One region of the Paenibacillus albicereus genome, then DNA from elsewhere that is predicted to be linked to it. Evidence: predicted binding sites of a transcription regulator. Region 1 holds the regulator's gene; the other holds the start of a gene.
The links. The regulator LexA, encoded in region 1, represses DNA repair genes until DNA is damaged. The targets are predictions, from matches to a motif close to CGAACATATGTTCG.
Positions count from the first base shown of each region.

Region 2: the regulator LexA is predicted to act here: its motif matches at 3,829-3,842, upstream of recA (recombinase RecA).

Region 1 covers NZ_CP051428.1:2,475,488-2,484,175, forward strand. Annotated here, with positions in the region: gene HGI30_RS10910 (alpha-N-arabinofuranosidase) at 1-228, shown strand, start outside; gene HGI30_RS10915 (DUF6171 family protein) at 236-505, shown strand; gene HGI30_RS10920 (hypothetical protein) at 674-1,252, shown strand; gene lexA (transcriptional repressor LexA) at 1,415-2,038, opposite strand; gene HGI30_RS10930 (LysM peptidoglycan-binding domain-containing protein) at 2,453-2,722, shown strand; gene HGI30_RS10935 (DUF896 domain-containing protein) at 2,884-3,072, shown strand; gene HGI30_RS10940 (aldo/keto reductase) at 3,075-4,073, shown strand; gene HGI30_RS10945 (hypothetical protein) at 4,138-4,662, shown strand; gene HGI30_RS10950 (HAD family hydrolase) at 4,702-5,487, shown strand; gene HGI30_RS10955 (acireductone dioxygenase) at 5,571-6,113, opposite strand; gene metH (methionine synthase) at 6,259-8,688, shown strand, end outside.
Region 2 covers NZ_CP051428.1:2,722,182-2,730,869, reverse strand. Annotated here, with positions in the region: gene HGI30_RS12080 (DUF3388 domain-containing protein) at 1-56, shown strand, start outside; gene HGI30_RS12075 (helix-turn-helix domain-containing protein) at 80-994, shown strand; gene HGI30_RS12070 (YajQ family cyclic di-GMP-binding protein) at 1,165-1,656, shown strand; gene pgsA (CDP-diacylglycerol--glycerol-3-phosphate 3-phosphatidyltransferase) at 1,738-2,313, shown strand; gene HGI30_RS12060 (competence/damage-inducible protein A) at 2,392-3,639, shown strand; gene recA (recombinase RecA) at 3,899-4,981, shown strand; gene HGI30_RS12050 (regulatory protein RecX) at 5,081-5,764, shown strand; gene rny (ribonuclease Y) at 5,947-7,488, shown strand; gene HGI30_RS12040 (TIGR00282 family metallophosphoesterase) at 7,550-8,344, shown strand; gene HGI30_RS12035 (stage V sporulation protein S) at 8,470-8,688, shown strand, end outside.

The DNA of each region.
Region 1 (8,688 bases):
GCCTCGGCCGAGACGAGGCTGACCTTGCGAGGTCTGCAGGGAGACGGCAGCTGGTCGGGCCTCGTGCTCGCCGGAGACAGCATCGACGCGCACAACACGTTCGAGCAGCCGGAGCGCTTGCGGCCCGAGGCGTTCGAGGACTTCCGGGAAGAGGGAGAGGAGCTGATCGTCACGCTGCCGCCGATGTCGATCGTGACGTTGAAGCGGAGCGCGCCGGCTCAGGCCTGATAGCACCATGGCGGACATGGACTGCAAAGGCTGCCGGGAGGGCTACCGGGTAACCGAAGCGCAGATGCAGCGGCTGCTTGCGACGTCCGCATTCGCCCCGGACAAGCGGGTGGACGCGGAAACCTACGAGCGCCGCCTCGAAGCTTGCCGAGCCTGCTCCAAGCTGGAGGACGGACGTACATGCCGGTCATGCGGCTGCATCATGCCCGTCGTCGCCTGGCTGCGGGATCGGGCTTGTCCTCTGCCGGGACAGCGGCGCTGGGACAGCGAGCCGTGAACGATGAAAAGCGGTTCCGGCAGCTTGCGATGGATGGTGAAGAAGAGAAAAGGACGATTCCGCTCTTTCGGAATCGTCCTTTTTTTGCTGCCGTCCGCCCGGTCTAGCGCCGCTGCCGTCCGCATAAGCTGACATCAAGGATATCGGCCCCGAAAAGGAGAGACGCGCATGAGCCTGCCCCGAAAACGAATTCCGTCCGGTCCGCTGCCGGCGTCGGCCCTGTCGCGTGCGGCGGGGGCCATGCTGCCGCTGTACCGGGAGTTCCTCCGCAGCAGGCGATTCGCCGAGCGCTGGTCCGAAGCGGTCCGAGAGGCGGACCTCGATACGCTCCTCAGGCTGTTGAACCGGTTCGTCCCGCGCGAGGAAGTCCAATCGTTCAGTACGAACGGCATCGGCTTTTTTGTCGATCTGCGAGTCCCGCCGCCGCTGGAGCGCTATACGAACGCGACCACGATCGTCCCCGGCACGGCTCAGTTCACCTTCCAGCCGGAAGCGCTGCGGCTGATCAGCCGCGCCATCGTGCCGCTCTACCGTCGGCTGGCATCGAATCCGTCCTACGCGCGGCTGGTGGCGCTGGCGATCAGCCGAAACGACAACGCGAGACTGAAGCGCCTCGTGCTGCCCTATGCCCGCAGCCGCTACCTTGCTGGCATCCAGATCGAGAGCTCCGGCTTCGTCTTGAGGTTCAAATTCCCGGGCACCGGTCTCGTTTATCTGAATGAATTCTTCTACGAGAAGTTCGGCTGAACTCCGCGTGGCACCGCGAAAAACAAGAACCTTTGACAAAAAAACGCGCACTCTGTCGGAGTGCGCGCTTCGGTGAATAAGGGCGAAAAAGGCTGGGTAATGAAGGAAACTCGGCACCGTACTCCGCATTCTCGCGCGGGCGGCCGGGAGCGTCGGACAAGCTTAGTGGATGTCCCGGAACAAGCCGATGACCTTGCCGAGGATGCTGACGTTCTTGAGCCGGATCGGCTCCATGGAGGCGTTCTCCGGCTGCAGCCGGATGTGGTCCTTCTCCTTGTAGAAGGTCTTGACGGTCGCCTCGTCATCCTCCGTCATGGCGACGACGATGTCGCCGTTCGTCGCGGAAGACTGCTGGCGGACGATGACGTAATCGCCGCTATGTATGCCGGCCTCGACCATGCTGTCGCCGATGACGCTGAGCATGAACACGTCGTGATCGCCTACGAAATGAGCGGGAAGCGGGAAGTACTCCTCGATGTTCTCCGTGGCGGTAATCGGCACGCCGGCCGTAACCTTGCCGACGACCGGAATCTTGCTGACTGCGGTCGGGAAGGGAAGCTCTGCCGGAGAATCGCCGTCGAGAATCTCGATCGCGCGCGGCTTCGTGGGATCGCGGCGGATCAGGCCTTTCTTCTCCAGGCGGTCGAGATGGCCGTGGACGGTCGAGCTGGATGCCAGCCCTACCGCTTCGCCGATCTCGCGGACCGAAGGCGGGTATCCCTTGTCGCGGACTTCGTTTTTGATGAAGTCGAGAATCGCCTGCTGGCGGTTGGACACTTTAGACATCGCACTCACTCCAGAATTAGATATAGTAGACCAGCTTGTTTTTCAAAAGTATACCACAGAACCCGAGTTCGTACAAACATAAGTTCGAGAAACAGCTGTTCGCCCGGCCGATCGCAGCGAAGGGAACAAATGTTCCAAAATGCCGTTGACGGAAACAAGCGTTCGTGCTAATCTGATGCCAGAACAAATGTTTGGGGAGTGGATATCATGTTGACGTTATCGGGATACAGCAGTCCAAAACGAGTCGGGTCGTTGCCTGCGGCCGACGGGCTCTCGCCCATGAACGGACCGGTCCGCCGCACTTCGAGCCGGATCCGGCGCGGTTCCCTTTCCGGTACGGCCTTGCAGCGAGCCGAGACGCGCCTGGGGCGAGCTGCGTCCCGTCCCTTCCCCGCAAGGCTTTCGCGCCGGCTGATGCCCTGGGCCGTGTCGGGACTGCTGCTGCTCCTGCTTCTCGTCAGCCTCTGGGGCGTCGGCGGCGCCGAAGGAGCGGAGATCGCTCCTGCTCGCCCGGGAGAGGACACGGTGACCGTCACCGCAGGGGATACGCTGTGGTCGATCGCATCGGCCCACGGGATCGCGGACGATACCCGAGAGGGCGTCTATCGCCTCCAGAAGCGCAATGGACTTTCCTCCCCGTCCATTGAGCCCGGCGACACGCTCATCATTCCGGCCTCGCGCTGAACTTCGGCCCGCATGCGGCCTTTTCTATCGACAGCCATAGATTGTTCTCTTCAGCCCTCCGGCCTCGGCCCGAGGGCCGGGCTGCTTTCTTGACATGTGTTCCCTCATCGTTCAAAGTGAGAAGGAACCGCATTTTCGGCTGAGGGGGGGAGGAATCGGAAGTGGATATCAATGCGCTGATCAACCGGATCAACGAGCTGTCCCGCAAGGATAAGACGATCGGACTCACGCCCGATGAAGTCATAGAGCGCACACGCCTGCGCAAGGATTATTTGGATAATTTCAAGCGCAATTTCAGGCAGCAGCTGGACAGCATCGAGTGGACCGACGAGCCGAAAAAGGAGGAGTAGCGATGGAATACCGTCTGCTCGGCCGGAGCGGGCTGGCTGTCTCCGAGCTGTGCCTCGGCACAATGACGTTCGGCCATACGGCGACGGATGCCGACAGCGAGCGCATGATCGAGGAGTTCCGGGAACGGGGAGGGAACTTCATCGATACCGCCAACGTATACGTCCAGGGCCGCTCGGAAGAAATCGTAGGCAGGACGATCAAGCCGTATCGCGACGAGATCGTGCTCGCGACCAAGGTGAGGATGCGGACCGAGACCCATGTCAACGGCGTCGGCCTGTCCCGCAAGCATATCGTGCAGAACGTGGAGGCGAGCCTGAAGCGGCTCGGCACGGACTATATCGATCTCTACCAAGTGCATGTCTGGGACCGCCTTACTCCGCTCGAGGAGACGCTGCGGGCGCTCGACGATCTGGTCGCCTCGGGCAAGGTGCGCTACATCGGCTGCTCCAACTACCTCGCTTGGCAGATGATGAAGGCGCTGTCCATCAGCGATGCGAGAGGCTGGTCGCGGTTCGTCAGCGTGCAGCCTCAATACAGCCTCGCCTGCCGCGACATCGAGCGCGAGCTGCTGTCGCTGTGCCTGGAGGAGAACGTCGGCATCATTCCTTGGGCGCCGCTTGGGGGAGGCTTTCTGACCGGCCGGTACGGCCAGGACAAGCCCTCCGAAGGCCGGCTGTCCCGTCCATCGGGAGAAAGCGCCTGGGAGCTGCGGGCGACCGAACGCAACTTCGCGATCCTGGACAAGCTCCGGCACATCGCCGAGGCGGCGGGACGGACTCCGGCCCAGACGGCGCTGCGCTGGCTCGCGCAGGCGCCAGGAGTCGTCTCGCCGATCTTCGGCGCCAGCACGCTGGAGCAGTTCCGCGACAACATGGGAGCCGCAGGCTGGTCGCTTCCGGCCGACGCCTGGGCGGAGCTGGACGAGGCGAGCCGCCTGCCGGACGATTACCCGACCCGCTTCATCCGCAAGTTCGACCGCGACCTCGCCGCGGCCGAATGACCCGTCCGCCCCTACTGCGGACGGTTTTGATCCAGCCCACACTTCATAATGGAGGTTATCCGATTTGTCACGCTCCTGGGAACGCAAGGTGCGCCGTAACTCGGCGCAGCTCAATCAGAAATTGAAAAAAAGCGGCATCGATCCGATGGCCGCGAAAGGCCCTTCGGCCAGCTCGTCTTTGACGATGCGCTTCAAGGGCCGCAACTTCATCTCGCCGATCCTGCTGCTGCTGTTCGTCGGCGCCTACGCGATGCTGATGCCGATGCAGGAGCAGGAAGGCAGCAGCGAGGCGATGAACTGGTTCGTCGTTGCCGCCTACGCCTTCCTGGCGCTGATGTTCTTCCTGCGGCGCCCGTACCTGCAAGTCGGTCCGGATCACGTGCAGACGCGGCGCATGCTCGGAGACAAGAGGCTCGGCAAAGATGAGATCAAGGGAATCACGGTGCAGAAGGGCTATGTCATCATCCAGCCGGCCAAAGGAGGCAACTGGGTGTTTTCGCGCGTGATGAACCGCTATCCGGTCGAGCGGATGGGCGAGCGGCTGGAGAAGCTTGCGGCGGCTCACGGCATTCCATTCCAAAAAAGCTAGGCAGAGAGATTTCGGACGAGAGTCGGGGGGAGACGGATGATGGCGAAACAAGCGGTTCTATTCGATTTGGACGATACGCTGCTTTGGGACGACCGCAGCGTGAAAGAGGCTTTCCGCGCGACATGCGAGCTTGCCGAGGCGAGACGGGGCACGGACCCGGACCGCCTCGAGCATGAGGTGAGGGAAGCGGCACGGGAGCTGTACAGCTCCTTCGAGACGTTCGAGTTCACCAAAAGCATCGGAATCAACCCGTTCGAAGGGCTGTGGGCCCGTTTCAGCGGCGGCGAGCACGAGTCGTTCCGCAAGCTGGAGCAGCTCGCGCCGGGATACCGCAAGGAAGCGTGGACGCGCGGCCTGGCTGCGCTCGGCGTCGACGATCCGGAGCTCGGAGCCGAGCTGGCGGAGACGTTTCCCGAGGAGCGGCGCAAGCGCCCGATCGTGTACGAAGAGACGTTCGAGGTGCTGGACGCGCTCAAGGGCAAGTACAAACTGCTGCTGCTGACGAACGGGACGCCGGACTTGCAAGAGGAGAAGCTGCTCGGCGTGCCGGAGCTTTCGCCCTATTTCGACGAGATCGTCATCAGCGGGAGCTTCGGCATCGGCAAGCCGGACGCCAGCCTGTTCCGCCATGCGCTCGAGCTCATCGGCGTGCAGCCGGAGAATGCGGTCATGGTCGGCGACAAGCTGACGACGGACATTCTCGGCGCGAATACGATCGGCATGACGAGCATCTGGGTCAACCGCGACGGCAAGTCGCGCACGGACGAGATCGTGCCCGATCATGAGATTACCCGGCTCGACCAGCTGCTGCAGCTGCTCGGCTGAGAGGGAATTGTCCGACACGACAAAAGCACCTGCCTCCTAAAGGAGCAGGTGCTTTTGTCATGTCGCTCGCTCAGTGGGAGCGGTCAGGCCTTTTGGAACTCGGGATCGGCATAGTCATGCGCAATCCAGCCGTCCTTTTCGATGAAGAGCCGCACGGCGACGATTTGGCGGTTGTCCATCAGCGTGAAGAAATGAGGCTTGTTCTCCGGAACGGAGATGACGTCGCCGGCGCTGAGCTCGACGTCGAAGTAGCCGACATCATCCGTGCCCTTGATGATGAAGATGCCTCGGCCGGCCGTGATGGCGCGGATCTCGTCCTCGGTATGCGTATGCACGTTCTCGAACTTGGCGAGCAGATCCTCGATGTTCGGCGTCGCCTCGGACAGCGTGATGATGTCCCAGATCTGGTAGCCCCGGCGGCTCGCCAGATCGCGGATTTCGACATCATACGTTTCGAGGATGCGGGCCTTCTCCTCGTCGGTCAGGACGAATTTCTCGCGCAGCGGCTCTTCAAGCTTGTCTGGATTCCAATGCTCGTACAGCACTTCCTGCGAATCCAAAAAGGCTTTGACCTGCTCCTCGCCGGTGATGCGTTCATCCGTGTTGCGGATGCGAATTTCAGCCATGTCCAATTCCCTCTTTTCCTATTGGTATGTATTGATTAGGCTTATACCCTCTATTATAAATCAACTTTCAGAGCTTGTCGATGACACTCGCCTCTTCTTCTGCTACACTAAAAGGTAATGATTTTGGGGGGAAGGGTGTAGAGAATTGTCGAAGCCGACTTTGCATGAAATGCTGGAAAAGCGCATCCTGATTATGGACGGAGCCATGGGCACGATGATCCAGCAGGCGGACCTCCGCCCCGAGGATTTTGGCGGCGAGGAGCTCGACGGCTGCAACGAGATGCTCGTGCTGACGCGACCGGACGTCATCCGGTCCATTCATGAGGAATACCTCGAAGCGGGAGCGGACCTGATCGAGACGAACACGTTCGGAGGCGCCAGCATCGTGCTGGCCGAGTACGATATCCCCGAGAAGGCGCGCGAGATCAATCTGGCCGCCGCCCGGATCGCTCGCCAGGCCGCGGACCGATACAGTACGCCCGAGCATCCGCGCTTCGTCGTCGGGGCAATCGGACCTACGACAAAAACGCTGTCGGTGACCGGCGGCGTCACCTTCGACGGCCTCGTCGACAGCTACCGCGAGCAGGCGCTTGCGCTGATCGAGGGCGGCGTCGACGCGATGCTGCTGGAGACGAGCCAGGATACGCTCAACGTCAAGGCCGGCAGCATCGCCATCCGCCAGGCGTACGAGCAGGCGGGCGTGAAGCTGCCGCTCATGATCTCCGGCACGATCGAGCCGATGGGCACGACGCTGGCCGGACAGAACATCGAGTCGTTCTACATCTCGCTGGAGCATCTGGAGCCGATCTCGATCGGCCTCAACTGCGCGACGGGACCGGAGTTCATGCGGGATCACATCCGCACGCTGAGCGACATCTCCCATGCGGCGATCAGCTGTTATCCGAACGCCGGCCTTCCCGACGAGAACGGCCAGTACCACGAGTCGCCGCAGTCGCTTGCGCTCAAGATGGGCGCTTTCGCCGAGCGCGGCTGGCTCAACATCGCCGGCGGCTGCTGCGGCACGACGCCGGCGCATATCCGCGCGCTGGCGGAGACGATGGCGGGCTACGCCCCTCGGCAGCGCCAGGGCTCGCACGCTCCGGCCGTATCCGGCATCGAGACCGTTTACATCGAGCCGGACAACCGGCCGTACATGGTCGGCGAGCGCACGAACGTGCTCGGCTCCCGCAAGTTCAAGCGGCTGATCGTCGAGGGCAAGTACGAGGAAGCGGCGGAAATCGCCCGCGCCCAGGTCAAGAAAGGCGCGCATGTCATCGACGTCTGCCTGCAGGACCCGGATCGGGACGAAAGCGAGGACATGCGGCGCTTTCTGGAGATCGTCGTCAAGCTCGTCAAGGCTCCGCTCGTCATCGATACGACCGATCCGGCCGTCATCGAGCTGTCGCTCAAATACTCGCAAGGCAAGGCGATCATCAACTCGATCAACCTCGAGGACGGCGAGGAGAAATTCGAGGCGGTCGTGCCGATCCTCCATAAGTACGGCGCTGCCGTCGTGGTCGGAACGATCGACGAGCGCGGCCAGGCGATCAAGCGGGAGGACAAGCTGGCCGTCGCGCAGCGCTCCTACGACCTGCTCGTCGGCAAGTACGGCTTGCAGCCGGAGGACATCATCTTCGACCCGCTCATGTTCCCGGTCGGCACCGGCGACGAGCAGTACGTCGGCTCCGCCGAGGAGACGGTCGAAGGCATCCGGCTCATCAAGCAGGCGATGCCGCGCTGCCATACGATCCTCGGCATCAGCAACATCAGCTTCGGCTTGCCGGAGGCCGGCCGCGAGGTGCTGAACTCCGTCTATTTGTACGAGTGCACCAAAGCGGGCCTCGACTACGCGATCGTCAATACGGAGAAGCTCGAGCGCTATGCTTCGATCCCCGAGCATGAGCGCAAGCTGGCGGAGGATCTCATCTACCGGACGAGCGACGAGACGCTCGCCGCCTTCGTCGCCGCTTTCCGCGAGAAGAAGGTCGAGAAGAAAGAGAAGACGTCGAGCCTGCCGCTGGAGGAGCGCCTCGCCTCCTACGTGGTGGAGGGCACCAAGGAAGGGCTGCTCGCCGACCTGGACGAGGCGCTGCTCAAGCAGTCTCCGCTCGAGATCATCAACGGTCCGCTCATGAAGGGCATGGACGAGGTCGGCCGGCTGTTCAACAACAACGAGCTGATCGTAGCCGAGGTTCTTCAGAGCGCGGAGGTGATGAAGGCGTCGGTCGCCCATCTGGAGCCCTTCATGGAAAAGAACGAGTCGTCGGTCAAGGGCAAGATCATCCTGGCGACCGTCAAGGGCGACGTGCACGACATCGGCAAGAACCTCGTCGAGATTATTCTTGCCAATAACGGGTATCATATCGTGAACCTGGGCATCAAGGTGCCGCCGGACCAGCTGATCGAAGCGCAGCGCCGGGAAAAGGCCGATGCGATCGGACTCTCCGGCCTGCTCGTCAAGTCGGCCCAGCAGATGGTCCTTACCGCGCAGGATCTGCGCAATGCCGAGATCGACGTGCCGATCCTCGTCGGAGGCGCGGCGCTCACCCGCAAGTTTACGAAAACGCGGATAAGC
Region 2 (8,688 bases), 250 kb from region 1:
CGCCGGACGAGGAGATCACCTACGACTCCTTCACCGTCAATTATAACGACTTTTAATCGGAAAGGAGGCTATGCCTGACATGTCTGAACTGGGCCAAACCCTGCGGACCGCGAGGGAAGAATCCGGCTTGTCCCTGGACGAGCTGCAGGAGATGACCAAGATCCGCAAGCATTACCTGATCGCGATCGAAGAAGGCAACTACAGCGCGCTGCCGGGCAGCTTCTATGCTCGCGCGTTCGTCAAGAATTACGCCGAGGCGGTCGGCTTGAACGCGGAGGAGGTGCTCAGCTATTACAAAAACGAGCTGCCCTCCGCTCCGCAGACAGCCGCCGCCGAGCCGGCGACCGCGCCTCAACCGCCGCGCAAGGCATCGACGTCCAGAACGATGTCGGAGCGCTTCGGCAAGCTCGGCTTCTCCGTCCTGATGTGGGCGTTCCTCGGCCTGATCGTCTTCCTGCTCTGGATGTTCGTCATCCGGGATGACGGCACCAAGAGCGCCGATTCCACGGACCAGACGCCGCTGACGACGTCGACGCCAGGGCCGAACGACAGCCGGCCGACGGCTTCCCCGGGCAGCGGAGCGATCGCATCGCCGAGCCCGTCGCCAACGCCGACGCCGACTCCGACGCCTCCGGCAGGCGCGGTGACGTTCGACCGCAAGTCGGGCGGAGTCGACTATTACTTCGTCACGGGCCAGCCGACGCTTCAGCTCAAGTTCTCGGGAGGCGCCTGGCTGGAAGCCCGCAAGGGCGGAAAATCCGGCGACCTTCTCTACAATAAGAACGTCACCGCCGAGGACACGATCGAGATTCCGCTCGACTCGATCATCTATGTCAATACGGGACGTGCGGACAACACGGAGTTTTACATCGACGGCACGCTTCTGGAGGACGGAGACCGTTCAGGACCGAAGCGCTTCCAGTTCGAGCCGGCCGCGGACGATGCGGCTTCTTCCTCGGACGAAGCCGATGCCGCGAACGATTCAAACGAGTGAGACGCTCTTTCGCTTCTCTCGCCGCAACGCTCGCACCCGCGAGCCCAAGGCTAAAAGGCGCTGCCTTCTTTCGGGAAGGAGCGCCTTTCTGCGCCCCGGAGGCGCGTTATACATTCGCTTTCGGATGATTTATAATAGAGAACGATGAATACGCAAGGAGGATTGGACCTATGAGTTCGGAAAGTTCGTTCGATATCGTATCCAAGGTAGACCTGCAGGAGCTGAGCAACGCCATCGACCAAGCGGAAAAGGAAATTGAGAACCGCTTCGATTTCAAAGGGAGCAAGAGCAGCATCAAGCTGGAGAAGGAGGAGCTGATCGTCGCCTCCGATGACGAGTACAAGCTGAAAAGCGTCATCGACATCCTCCAGACGAAAATGATCAAGCGCGGAGTGCCGATCAAAAACATGGACTTCGGCAAGATCGAGGCCGCCTCGCTCGGGACGGTCCGCCAGCGGATCAAGCTCAAGCAAGGCATCGGCCAGGACGACGCCAAGAAGATCAACGTGCTCATCCGCGATTCCAAGCTGAAGGTGAAGAGCCAGATCCAGGGCGACCAGCTGCGCGTGACGGGCAAGAGCCGGGACGACCTGCAGGCGGTCATCTCGCTGCTTCGCGGAGCGAATCTCGAGCTCGAGCTGCAGTACACCAATTATCGCTGACGGCCGGCGTTCCTGCTTTTGACAGGCCGCTTCCGCTTCGATTATACTTGTGAAGTTTGAAACGTCAGGGAGGGGAAGGGCTTGAACCTGGCCAACAAGATCACGCTCGCGCGCATCTTCTTAGTGCCTGTCATCCTGTTTTTTCTATTGATCCGTTTCGATCTGGGCATGGTCCGGTTCGAAGATTTCGAGCTTACATACACGCAGATCATCGCGGCCTTGATCTTCATCATCGCCGCGAGCACCGACGGGCTGGACGGCTATCTGGCCCGCAAGAACAAGATGGTCACCAATCTGGGCAAGCTGCTCGATCCGCTTGCGGACAAGCTGCTCGTGGCGGCTGTGCTCATCTCGCTCGTTCAGATGGACAAGCTTTCCGCGTTCATCGCCATCGTCATCATCAGCCGGGAGTTCGCGGTGACCGGGCTTCGCCAGGTCGCCTTGCTCGAGGGCGCCGTCCTGGCGGCCAGCACCTGGGGCAAGTGGAAGACCGGGGTGCAGATCGCGATGATCATCGCGCTGCTGCTCAACAACTTCCCGTTCGCGCTGGTGGACATCCGCATGGACCTGATCCTCAGCTGGGCCGCGGCCCTCATCACGATCTGGTCCGGCATCGACTACTTCGTCAAGAACCGCAACCTGATTCCCGTCGAATAGTCCACAAGGTCTCTTTCCTCTCCGGGAAAGGGACCTTGTCCGTTATCGACAGTCCATCCACGACAGGAGTGAAGCGCTGTGAAAGCCGAAATCATCGCCGTAGGAACGGAACTGCTGCTTGGACAGATCGTCAACACGAACGCCCGCTATCTTTCCCAGGGCCTCGCTGCCCTCGGCATCGACGTCTTCTTCCAGACTGTCGTCGGCGACAACGACGCCCGCATCCGCCAGGCGATCGAGACGGCGCGTTCCCGCGCCGACCTGCTGCTGTTCACCGGCGGGCTCGGCCCGACGATGGACGACCTGACCAAAGACGTGCTTGCCGGCTATCTCGGCCGCCGCATCCTCATCCACGAGCCGACGATGGAAGCGATGGAGCGGTTTTTCGCCTCCCGGGGCAGCCATATGGTGGAGAGCAATCGCCGGCAGGCCAACTGGATCGAGGGCAGCGAGCCGCTGGAGAACGAGGCGGGGCTTGCCGTCGGCAATGCGCTGGAGCAGGACGGCACCCGCTACATCCTGCTGCCTGGCCCGCCCAAGGAGATGGTCCCGATGTTCGAAGGACCGGCGACGCGCTGGCTGCTGGCCGAGATCGGCGCGGGGGCGCCGCTCCACTCCCGCATCCTGCGCTTCGCCGGCATCGGCGAGTCGCGGCTCGAGCATGAGCTGATCGATCTGATCGAGAGCCAGAGCGATCCGACGATCGCCCCCTATGCCAAGGAGGGAGAGGTCGCGATCCGCCTCTCCAGCAAGTCTGCCGACGAGGCGCAGGCGCTCGACCGCATCGAGCGCATGGCGCAGCGGATCCGCGAGCGCCTCGGCGCGCATATCTACGCGGAGGAGGACATCTCGCTCGAGGAGGCGGTGCTGCGAAGGCTGCGGACGAGGCGGATGCGGGTCAGCGTGGCGGAAAGCTGCACGGGCGGCCTGCTGGCCGAGCTGATTACCGGCATCCCCGGCAGCAGCGGCGAGTTCCTCGGCGGCATCGTCACGTATACGAATACGATGAAGCACAAGCTGCTCGGCATTCCGCTTGCCCAGCTGGACGGTCCGGACGCCCCCGGTGCCGTGAGCGCGTCTACCGCGGCGCTGATGGCGCAGCGGGTGGCGGAGACGACCGGTAGCGACTGGGGCGTGTCGGTCACCGGCGTGGCGGGACCGGGCTCTTCGGAGGGCAAGCCGGTGGGGCTCGTCTATATCGGCATCGCCCGCAAGGGCGGGGAGGTCCAGACGCATGAGCTGAATGCGGGCGGCAACCGCGACATGGTGCGTATCCGCGCCGCCAAGCACGCCCTGTACCGGCTCTGGCTGGCGCTTGCGGAGTAGCTGGCGCGCCGTGCGGGCGCTTGCGGAGTAGCTGGCGCGCCGTGCGGGCGCTTGCGCGGGCCGGCGCCGATGGCGTACAATAGAAGCAGTTGACGGAAGAACCGCAGCGAGTCGGACCAGCTGCGGTTCTTTGTCTTTCTCAGGGCGGCGGCGGGACTCGGGGAGGGACGGAGCGCGCTTCAAAAAAAGCGAATGTATGTTCGAAAAAAGTCTTGGCAAACCGCTTCAAGTAGACTAAAATAGAACTATAAATCGACGAATGAAGGATGTGGATCTCTTGTCAGATCGCCGCGCAGCTTTAGATATGGCGCTTCGCCAGATTGAGAAACAGTTCGGAAAAGGCTCCATCATGAAACTAGGCGAATCCGCCCAGCTGGCCGTAGAGACGGTCTCCAGCGGCGCGCTCGCATTGGATATCGCGCTCGGCATCGGGGGTTTCCCTCGCGGCCGTATTATTGAAGTCTATGGACCGGAATCGTCCGGCAAGACGACCGTCGCCCTGCACGCGATCGCCGAAGTGCAGCGCACGGGCGGACAAGCCGCCTTCATCGACGCGGAGCATGCGCTGGATCCTCTCTATGCCAGCAAGCTCGGCGTCAACATCGACGAGCTGCTGCTGTCCCAGCCGGATACGGGCGAGCAGGCGCTGGAGATCGCCGAGGCGCTCGTGCGCAGCGGCGCCGTCGACATCATCGTCATCGACTCCGTCGCGGCGCTCGTGCCGAAGGCCGAGATCGAGGGCGAGATGGGCGACACCCACGTCGGCCTGCAGGCGCGCCTCATGTCGCAGGCGCTGCGCAAGCTGTCCGGAGCGATCAGCAAGTCCAAGACGATCGCCATCTTCATCAACCAGCTCCGCGAGAAGGTCGGCGTCATGTTCGGCAACCCGGAGACGACTCCAGGCGGACGCGCCCTGAAGTTCTACAGCAGCGTGCGTCTGGACGTGCGCCGCATCGAGAGCATCAAGCAAGGCACGGACGTCGTGGGCAACCGGACCCGCATCAAGGTCGTCAAGAACAAGGTCGCGCCTCCGTTCCGTCAGGCCGAGCTGGACATCATGTACGGCGAAGGCATTTCCCGCGTCGGTAGCATCATCGACATCGGCGTGGAGATGGACATCGTGCAGAAGAGCGGCGCCTGGTTCAGCTATAACGGCGACCGTCTGGGCCAAGGACGGGAGAATGCCAAGCAGTTCCTCAAGGACAACGAGGCGGTCGCGGGCGTGATTGAAGGCAAGATTCGCGAAGCGCACAACCTCAACGCGGCTGCGGACCGCGCCGCCGGCGCCGAAGTCTCCAAGGACGAGGAGGACGAGTTCGAGGAGCTGGAGCTCGACGTCTGATTTCCTTTCCGCTCTGCGGAAATACCGGCATGGCAAGCATCCCTGATGGAGTCAGGGATGCTTTTTCTTCATTAAAGGACGAGGGAGGCGGCGGCTGGGATGGAGGAGCAGGAAAAACGGATTACGCGCGTCGAGCAGGATGAGAAAAAGGCATCGATCTATTGGATCTATATCGAAGGCAGCGAGGAGCCGGAGCTGTCCGTGCATGAGGACATCCTCGTCAAATACCGCCTGCTCAAGGGTGCGCTCATCGAGCCGAAGCTGATGGCGCGCATCGCGGAGGAGAACGCCCGATACCGGGCGTATGCGGCCGCCGTCTTCTACGTCGGCTTCAAGATGCGGACGACAAAGGAAATGACCTCTTATCTGAAGCGAAAGGAATTCGAGGAGGAGGACATCCGCCACGCGATCGAGCGGCTGCAGCAGGAGCGCGTCATCGACGATCGCGACTATGCCCGCATGTTCGCTTCCCAGCGGCTGCGAGGCAGCCAGAAGGGCAGGCGGCTCATCCGGATGGAGCTGGAGCAGCGCGGCATCCCCAAGGAGACGGCAGGCCGCGCGGTCGAAGCTCTCGACGACGAGGAGGAACGGCGGACCGCGCTCAAGGCCGGAGAGAAGAAATGGCGCAGCCTGAAGGGAGATGAGCGCGACAAGCGCATGAAGCTGACCGGCTTTCTGCTGCGAAGGGGCTTTTCGAGCGATCTCGTACGGGAGACCGTGCGGCATATCCAAGGCGCTGCCGGAGGCGAGGACGAGGCCGACGGGGGCTGGCTTGACAATTGATTTTATGGAAAGCTACAATAATAAAGCATCCATCTGGCATGGGATGCCTTTCCTTCCGTAAATGGGTTCAGGTTTTTTGTCTCCATTTCTACAGTCGTAAAGCACAGTATGGATCCGAATGGCAACAATTGAATATCATTCCCGGCTGATGCCTTGGTGAATGCAACGAGGAGGTGAACAAGATGGACACCATCTGGTGGATCTTGATCGTTCTCGTTGTTGGCGCGATTACCTTTGGGATTGGTTACTTCGTCCGAAAGTCGTTTGCCGAGGCTAAGATTTCCAGTGCCGAGCAGGCCGCCCTCCAGATCGTCGAACAGGCGAAAAAGGAAGCGGATGCGGTGAAAAAAGAAACGGTGCTGGAAGCGAAAGACGAAATCCATAAACTCCGTTCGGAAGCGGACAAGGACATTCGGGAGAGACGCAATGAGAATCAGCGTCTTGAAAGGCGCTTGCTGCAAAAAGAGGAGTCGTTGGATAAGAAAATTGAGGCACTCGAACGCAAAGAAGAATTGGTAGCCAACAAGGAGAAACGAATCGAGGAAACGCAAGAGCAGATTGACTCCATCTACCGTCAGCAGCAGAGCGAGCTGGAGCGGATTTCCGGCCTGACCACAGAGGATGCGAAGACGATCATCTTCAACAACGTGGAGCAGGAGGTCCGTCATGAGACGGCGCAGATGATCAAGGAGCTGGAGCAGCAAGCCAAGGAAGAAGCGGACAAAAAAGCCCGCGACATCATCTCCCTGGCCATCCAGCGCTGCGCCGCCGATCATGTCGCGGAAACGACGGTATCCGTCGTGACGCTGCCGAACGAGGAGATGAAGGGCCGCATCATCGGCCGCGAGGGCCGCAACATCCGCGCGCTCGAGACGCTTACCGGCATCGACCTGATTATCGACGATACGCCGGAAGCGGTCATCTTGTCCGGATTCGATCCGATTCGTCGGGAGATTGCCCGCACGGCGCTGGAGAAGCTGGTCGCCGACGGCAGGATCCATCCCGCCCGGATCGAGGAGATGGTCGAGAAGTCCCGCCGCGAGGTGGACGAGCGGATCCGCGAATACGGCGAGCAGGCGACCTTCGAGGTCGGGGTGCATGCGATCCACCCGGATCTCATCAAAATTCTCGGCCGCCTGAAGTACCGGACAAGCTATGGCCAGAACGTGCTGAAGCACTCGATGGAGGTCGCTTATTTGACCGGCCTGATGGCTGCCGAGCTGGGCGAGGATGTCACCTTGGCCAAGCGTGCCGGCTTGCTGCATGATATCGGCAAGGCGCTCGACCATGAAGTCGAGGGCTCCCATGTCGAGATCGGCGTCGAGCTGGCCCGCAAGTACAAGGAGCATCCGGTCGTCATCAACAGCATCGCGTCCCATCATGGCGACTGCGAGGCGACCTCGGTCATCGCGATGCTCGTCGGAGCTGCGGACGCGCTGTCCGCTGCCCGTCCGGGAGCGCGCCGCGAGACGCTCGAGACGTACATCAAGCGTCTGGAGAAGCTCGAGGCGATCTCCGAATCGTTCGACGGCGTCGAGAAATCGTACGCCATCCAGGCTGGGCGCGAGGTTCGCGTCATGGTTCAGCCCGAGAAGATCGACGATACGGAAGCGTTCCGCCTGGCGCGCGACATCACCAAAAAGATCGAAGGGGAGCTGGATTATCCGGGACATATCAAGGTCACGGTCATCCGCGAAACCCGTGCGGTCGAATACGCCAAGTAGGCGACCCAGACCATCCCGCTCCTGCCGGAGCGGGATTTTGTCATGACAGGAGGCAACAAGAATGAAGGTTCTGTTTATCGGCGACATCGTCGGCAACGTCGGCCGAGCGGCGCTGCGCAAGGCGCTGCCCGCGCTCCGAGCCAAGCACAACCCGGATATCGTCATCGTCAACGGCGAGAACGCCGCCGCCGGCCGCGGCATCACCGCCGCGATCGCCAAGGAGTTTTTCGACTGGGGCGTGAACGGCATTACGATGGGCAACCACACGTGGGACAACAAGGATTTGTTCGATTGGATCGACGACGAATCGCGGCTCGTCCGTCCGGCGAACTTCTCGAGCGAAGCTCCGGGCATCGGCTCCACGGTCATCAAGGCCGGCAGCAAAAAGCTGGGCATCCTCAACGTCCAGGGACGCACGTTCCTGCCTCCGAACGACTGCCCGTTCAAGACGGCCGACGCGCATCTGGAGCGGCTGAAGCGCGAGACGAGCTGCGTGCTCGTCGATTTCCATGCCGAGGCGACATCGGAGAAGATCGCGATGGGCTGGTATCTGGACGGCCGGGCTTCCATCGTCGTCGGCACCCATACGCATGTCCAGACGAACGATGACCGGATTCTGCCGGAGGGCACGGCTTTCCTGACCGATGTCGGCATGACGGGGCCGATGGACGGCATCCTCGGGATGGAGCGCGATGCGGTGCTGCACAAGTTCTTGACCGGCTTGCCGTCCCGATTCGTCGTGGCGGAGGGAGACTGGCATCTGCACGGCGTGCTGGCTGTGCTGGATGAAGCGACAGGACGGGCGCAGCGGTTCGAGAAGATTCGGCTGACGGAAACGTCGCTCGCGATGTTTTAGGCTGCCTCTTGACCTGACATCGCCTGGCAGGGGTAATGCCGCTGCGGAAGCAGGAATTTTTTGTCCTCTCTCGAATAGGTTTAGGGATATAGGGATACGCCACTATTCCTGAGGAGGTACTCGACATGGACGTCTTAAAAGTTTCCGCAAAGTCCAATCCTAATTCCGTAGCAGGGGCGCTGGCAGGAGTTCTCCGGGAGCGTGGTGCGGCCGAGCTTCAAGCGATCGGGGCAGGCGCCTTGAATCAAGCCGTCAAAGCGGTCGCGATCGCAAGGGGATTCGTCGCGCCGAGCGGCGTTGACCTGATCTGCATCCCGGCTTTCACCGATATCGTCATCGACGGC